DNA from 3 places in the Streptomyces sp. SLBN-118 genome. Region 3 is predicted to be linked to each of the others. Evidence: riboswitches for the same ligand, from Rfam matches in the RefSeq annotation. Region 3 holds a riboswitch; each other region holds the start of a gene.

Region 1 (2,191 bases), 880 kb from region 3:
CGTCTCGACGAGATCCCGCACGAGACGGCCAACCCGGCCCGCCGCGCGGCCAAGGAGCTCTCCAAGGAGCTTTTCCCGGCCGTCGCCCGTATGTCACGCCCCCGCCAGGGCACCGAGGAGACCGTGGCCCGGATCGATTCCGCCGCCGTGCGCGCCTTCTACGAGGCGCATGTCCGGCCCGCCACCGCCACCGCGGTGATCGTCGGCGACCTCACCGGAGTCGACCTGGATGCCGTGCTCGCCGAGACCTTCGGCACCTGGACGGGCGACAGCGCCAAGCCCCGTCCCGTCCCGCCGGTCACCGCCGACGACACTGGCCGCGTGGTCATCGTGGACCGGCCGGGCGCCGTGCAGACGCAGCTGCTGATCGGCCGGATCGGCGCTGACCGGCACGACCGCGTCTGGCCCGCGCAGGTGCTCGGGACGTACTGCCTCGGCGGCACTCTCACCTCGCGTCTGGACCGTGTGCTGCGCGAGGAGAAGGGCTACACCTACGGCGTACGGGCCTTCGGCCAGGTGCTGAGGTCCGCCCCCGACGGCTCGGGCGCCTCGATGCTGGCGATCAGCGGCTCGGTGGACACCCCCAACACGGGACCGGCGCTGGACGACCTGTGGAAGGTGCTGCGGACGCTCGCCGCCGAGGGGCTCACCGACGCCGAGCGTGACGTGGCGGTGCAGAACCTGGTGGGTGTCGCTCCGCTGAAGTTCGAGACGGCCGCGTCCGTCGCGGGCACGCTCGCCGACCAGGTCGAGCAGTTCCTCCCGGACGACTACCAGGCGCAGTTGTACGTGCGGCTGGCCGAGACCGGCACCGTGGAGGCGACGGCAGCGGCCGTCAGCGCCTTCCCGGTGGACCGTCTGGTCACGGTGCTCGTCGGGGACGCTTCGGAGATCGAGGAGCCGGTCAGGGCGCTGGGCATCGGCGACGTGACCGTGGTCACCGGCTGACCAGCTCTCGGGGTGCCGGAGCACGGTCCGGACAACTCCGGCCGAACCCGGCGCAACAGGCAAGCGGAACCCCGGCATCCAAGCGATGTCGGGGTTCCGCGTCTTGTCCGCTTTGTTGTGGAGGCTGCCGCTCTGCCCTGTGGCATGCACTACAAAAGGGCCTGTCTGTTTGGCGATTGAAAGTCGGCCCGCCTAGCGTCGGTCCGGCTGTTCGCCAGTAGCCCGCCGCAGCCGCGGCATCGGACAGCCATCGCCGAGTCCCCGTCAGGCGCGAGCCTGGGGAGCCGGGGACCCACTCAGTCCCTGGGGTGAATCGGACGCCTTCGTATCCGTACGGAGGGGCCCGTAGGAGACCTTCCTGCTCCGAACCCGTCAGCTAACCCGGTAGGCGAGAAGGAAGGAAAGGACCAGCCACTTCATGGCGTTCACCCGTGCCACCGGGAAGCACCGTGCCCCGAGCCGCCTTTCGCGCAAGAGCGCGAGCATGGCGGGCGCAGCGGCCCTTGCCACGACCGGCGTCATCGGAACCCTCGCTTCCCCGGCGCTCGCCGCCACCCCGGGCATGACTCCTGTCGAGGACACCGGGATGACCCAGCTGGTCACCGACGACACCCTCGCGGACCAGATCGCCGACCAGGCTGCCGCCCAGAAGCAGGAGGCCGCCGAGGCGAAGGCCGAGGCGGCGGCGAAGCGCAAGGCCGAGGCCCGCGTCAAGGCCGCCCGCGAAGCCAAGGAGCGCGCCGCACGGGAGGCCGAGCGCAAGCGCCTCAACTCCTTCGTCGCGCCGATCAGCGGCTCGTACATCTCCACGGGCTACAAGACCGGCGGCGCCGTCTGGTCCTCCGGCAGCCACACCGGCATCGACTTCCACGCCGCCTCCGGCACCACCGTGCACGCGGTCGGATCCGGCACCGTCGTCGAGGCCGGCTGGGGCGGCGCCTACGGCAACAACGTCGTGATCAAGATGAGGGACGGCTCGTACACGCAGTACGGCCACCTCTCCTCGATCACGGTCTCGGTGGGCCAGAGCGTCACCCCGGGCGCCCAGATAGGTCTCTCCGGCGCGACCGGCAACACCACCGGGCCCCACCTCCACTTCGAGGCGCGCACCGGCTCCGAGTACGGCTCCGACATCGACCCGGTCGCGTACCTGCGTGCGCACGGCGTCGCCGTCTGAGCACGCGCGCCCGAGCGCGTACCGCGAGAAGGCCCCGGCTTCCTGCCGGGGCCTTCGGCGTTTGGA
Region 2 (2,191 bases), 470 kb from region 3:
CGACGGGAGCGGGTGCCCTGGCGGTCGCGACCGACGCGTGCACGGGCAACGTCTTCGTGGCCAACAGGGAATCCGGTACGACCTCGGTGGTCGACCCCCGCAAGGGAGTCGTGCTCGCGAACCTTGCGACCGGGGCGAACACGGACCATGTCGTCGTCACGCGCGGCACGGCCTATGTCGTCGACAAGGCGGAGGTCGGCGCGGAGGCGATGGACTCCATCCACCGCATTCGTGCGACCGGCTGACCGGCTGCTGTACCTGAGCGCTCCGGATGGCGGGCTTCGCCGTCCGGGGCGCTCTGCTCTGTCCTGGTGGGGTCCCGTGGGGTCCCCGGGCACGCCCCGAAAAGCACATTGTGTCCGAAAAGGCCCGCATGGGCAGTTCATCTCTATTGTTATTCGATGCCCGCACAAGAGGAACCCGGGCGAATTCTCTTTATCCGCATCGCACTGTCGCAAATCGGACTCGGTTGCATTGCAGTCCAGTGAAATGGGTCACGTCTCGCGAGGTCTTCGCAAGGCGGCCGGCGCCCAGTCCCGTTCTGCGACAAGAAAGTTGAGATTCCCGATCATGCCGGCAGTCGGGAATTTCTCGCGAAGAATCCGACTCGCGTATTGAAATGTGAATCGGCACTTGTTCCGCCCGGTCTGCCTCGTTTACGGTCACCGCAACCCGGATGGACCGCCGAATCCTGCCGCCGTCCGGAAACCGACCACCTACGACATACGCACGGCAGGAGCGGGGGACCCAGGTAAGCCGCCGATCCGGAATGCGGAACGGCTTGGGGTGAAGTCGCCAATTGCGGCCGGGCATCTCCAGCCCGAACCCGACAGCTCACCTCGCAGGCGACGGAGAGGAATTCGCCATGCCCGGAAAGGGTAAGCATCGCCGTCCCAAGTCCCGTGCACTCAGCCGCGGTCTCGTCGCCGCGGGCGCGGGCGGCACCGCCCTGGTCCTGCCGGTGATCGGCGCGAGTGTGGCCTCCGCGCAGACGGCACCGCAGTCCGCTCCCGCCGCCAAGACCTCCGTCACGGCCTCCGTCCTCGCGAAGAAGGCGGGCACCACGACCTACACGGTCGTCGCCGGGGACTCCCTGTCCAAGATTGCGGACCAGCTCAACGTGAGCGGCGGCTGGAAGAAGCTGTACCGGGACAACCGCAAGGTCATCGGCGGTGACCCGCGGCTGATTCACCCCGGCCTCAAGCTGACGATCGGCAAGAAGGCCAAGGCGGCCCCCGCCGCCGACCGGGCCAACCGCTCCAAGCGTGCGACCACTCTGACCGCGGGGAAGAGCGCCCCCGCTGTGAAGCCGAAGAAGAAGGCGTACACGAACGACCTCGACGGCTGGATCAAGGAGTCGCTGGACGTCATGGCCAAGCACCGCATCCCCGGCAGCTATGACGGCATCCACCGCAACATCATGCGCGAGTCCTCGGGCAACCCGCTGGCCATCAACAACTGGGACTCCAACGCCATGGCGGGAACGCCGTCCAAGGGCCTCCTGCAGGTCATCGACCCGACCTTCTTCGCCTACCACGTGCCCGGCACGTCGATGGACAGCTACGACCCGGTCGCCAACATCACCGCAGCGTGCAACTACGCCGCCGACAAGTACGGTTCGATCGACAACGTGAACGGCGCGTACTGACCGGCCTGCCCCTCCGCGCCGGGATACTGGTCAGACTTGGATCAACTCGCTGACCACGAGGGGCTGGCACATGGTGGACGACGGGCAGAAAAACGGCAGTTGGCGACGGGGGGCGGGCGCGAGAGGGCGCCACGCCGTCGTTATCGGGGGCAGCCTGGCCGGGCTGCTGGCGGCACACGTACTCGCCGAGCACGCCGACAAGGTGACGATCGTCGAGCGCGACCGCTTTCCCGAGAGCCCCAAACCGCGTGCCGGCGTGCCGCAGGGGCGCCACGCGCATGTGCTGCTCGAGGGCGGACAGCTCGCCCTCGAGGCTCTACTGCCGGGTTTCATGGCCGAGTTGAGGGCTTCTGGCGCGCCCCGGCTCGGCCAGCCCTCGGACATGGTGCAGTGGCAGAGCGGCCGCTGGTTCAGGCGTACGGAGCCGACCTCGTACATCTACACCGGCTCCCGCGGACAGATCGAGCACCTGGTCCGTGAGCGCGTCCTGGCCAACCCGGCGATCGCGACGGTCACATCGGCGGAGGCCGTCGGGCTGCTCGG
Region 3 (2,191 bases):
CCCAGCCGACGTACATCCCGTCGGGACCCGGGTCGCCGACGCCCTCGGTGAAGCTGTCACCGATCGCCGCGTACGACCCGAATCCCCAGCTGCTCTCTGTTCTCGAATCGTCTGCCACGAGAGCTAATCCTCCCCTGCAGATGTGACCTACGCGACCGTAAGGAGGGGTTGACGGGGAGTGATCTTTACCACCGCTCAGGATTCACCCACGGGGAATACACCGAGTCCCCCCGGCCGCGGGCTGCGGCACGAGGGGAGGGCGGTGAGACGGGCGGCGCCGGTCGACGGGCGTCAGACGGTGACGCCGTGCTGGCGCAGGTAGGCCAGCGGGTCGATGTCCGAGCCGTAGCTCGGGCCGGTGCGGATCTCGAAGTGCAGGTGCGGTCCCGTGGAGTTGCCGGTGGAGCCGGAGAGGCCGATCTGCTGGCCGCCGCTCACACTCTGGCCCGCGGAGACGGCCAGGGAGGAGAGATGGGCGTACTGCGAGTAGGTGCCGTCGCTGTGCTGGATGACGACCTCGTTGCCGTACGCGCCACCCCACCCGGCGGAGACGACGGTGCCCGGGCCGACGGCCTTGACCGTGGTGCCGGTGGAGGCCGCGAAGTCGACACCGGTGTGGTAGCCGCTGGACCACATCGAGCCGGCGAGGTGGTACGGCGTGATGACGGTCGCGCCGTCGACGGGGGTCGTGAAGCCGGAGCTGCTGGTCTGCGGGGCGCTCTTCGCCGGGCCGGAGTCCGTGGAGGCCTTGGCCGCGGTCGTGGAGGCGGCCTTGGCGGCGGTCTTGGAGGCGGCCTTGGCGGCGGTCTTGGTGGCGGACCGGTGCTGGCTCTTCTTGCTGTGCTTCCACTTCTCGGGAGCCGTCGCCTTCGACTTGGCGCCGAGGGTGAGCTTGAGGCCCGGGTGGATCAGCGAGGGGTTGTCACCGACCTGCTCTCGGTTGTCCGCGTACAGCTTCTTCCAGCCACCGCGGACGTTGTGCTCCTCAGCGATCTTGGAGAGATAGTCGCCGGCGACGACGGAGTACGTGGTCGGCGCTGCGGCCGGCTTGTGCGGGGCCCTGAACGCGGCCGGGGCCGCGGCGGCGGTCACCGCCGTGTGCGACGAGGTCGCGACGGGGGCGGTCTTGCCCGCGGCGTGGGCCCCGGTGGCGCCCATCAGCGGGATCGCGATGGCGGCGCCACTCGTGCCCGCTGCGAGGAAACCGCGGGTGATCGGGCTGGTCTTGGGACGGCGATGCTTACCCTTTGCGGGCATGGCGCTTTCCTCTCCGGCGCCGGCGAGGTGAGCTGTCGGGTTCGGGCTGGAGATGCCCGGCCGCGCAGTTGCGCGACTTAACCCCGAGCCGTTCCGGAAAGTGCGGATTCGGCGTACTACCTGGGTCCCCCGCTCCTGCCACACGTGGGTGGGTTCGAATTCCGGGCGGCGGCAGGATTAGGCGGTCCGTCCGGATTGCCGTGAAAGTAAACGAGCCGAGCCGACCGGAACAAGCCAACCCCAATTACGGATCACGAGTCGGCGTGATATCGCCGGAGAATTCCCGTTACGCTCCGTGGATCAATGATCTTCCCAGCCCTTTCAGGCAACGGAATCCATATCCGTCACACCGCCACACACCGTCACGAATATGATCCTGCTCACGAGGCGCGCCCGGCCTCCATTACAGACGGGGCACGCCATATCTAATCGCCCAATCCGGACAGAAGAGTCATTTAATGACTATCGACCGAAGGGGTCCACTTTTGCCCCAGATTTGTCATTGATGAGAAATTGACGCCTGCGGGGGCTGCCGCCGCCGCAGCCGGATCACCGTGGCGTCCAGGTCGCCCTTGAGCCCCGTGTGCAGCCCGTGATGCAGCAGGACGGACCCACGGTGCACGGCTCCGGTGTCCAGGCACTCGTACACAGCTGCCGCATCGATACCGCGAAGCCTGAGCCGCGGCGGCCGTTCGCCGTAGTGCTGCGCCTGCAGCCAGCCGAGGACGACGGTCTCCTCGCCGCGCACGTACTGGACGGCGCTGAGCCCGCGGTCGGGCGCGCGCAGCCGGTACAGCTCGCCGTGCTGCACCAGCGGCCTGATCTTCTTGTAGAGCTCCACCCAGCCGCGCGCCTCGGCGAGCTCGTCGTCGGTCCACTCGGTGAGGTCGCCGCCGATCCCGAGCACCCCGGCCATCGCGCTGACAAAGCGGAA

What was found. Region 3 has a riboswitch for cyclic di-AMP ahead of FBY35_RS05135 (LysM peptidoglycan-binding domain-containing M23 family metallopeptidase). Riboswitches for the same ligand answer to the same signal wherever they lie in the genome.
Positions count from the first base shown of each region.
Region 1: another riboswitch for cyclic di-AMP. It lies ahead of FBY35_RS08880 (M23 family metallopeptidase); the one in region 3 lies ahead of FBY35_RS05135 (LysM peptidoglycan-binding domain-containing M23 family metallopeptidase).
Region 2: another riboswitch for cyclic di-AMP. It lies ahead of FBY35_RS02965 (transglycosylase SLT domain-containing protein); the one in region 3 lies ahead of FBY35_RS05135 (LysM peptidoglycan-binding domain-containing M23 family metallopeptidase).

Region 1 covers NZ_VFNP01000001.1:1,972,453-1,974,643, reverse strand. The annotation lists gene FBY35_RS08885 (pitrilysin family protein) at 1-948, shown strand, start outside; cyclic di-AMP (ydaO/yuaA leader) riboswitch at 1,190-1,354, shown strand; gene FBY35_RS08880 (M23 family metallopeptidase) at 1,367-2,125, shown strand.
Region 2 covers NZ_VFNP01000001.1:627,931-630,121, reverse strand. The annotation lists gene FBY35_RS02970 (YncE family protein) at 1-245, shown strand, start outside; cyclic di-AMP (ydaO/yuaA leader) riboswitch at 673-861, shown strand; gene FBY35_RS02965 (transglycosylase SLT domain-containing protein) at 866-1,648, shown strand; gene FBY35_RS02960 (NAD(P)/FAD-dependent oxidoreductase) at 1,719-2,191, shown strand, end outside.
Region 3 covers NZ_VFNP01000001.1:1,095,196-1,097,386, forward strand. The annotation lists gene FBY35_RS05130 (SGNH/GDSL hydrolase family protein) at 1-118, opposite strand, end outside; gene FBY35_RS05135 (LysM peptidoglycan-binding domain-containing M23 family metallopeptidase) at 292-1,257, opposite strand; cyclic di-AMP (ydaO/yuaA leader) riboswitch at 1,260-1,418, opposite strand; gene FBY35_RS05140 (alpha-galactosidase) at 1,757-2,191, opposite strand, start outside.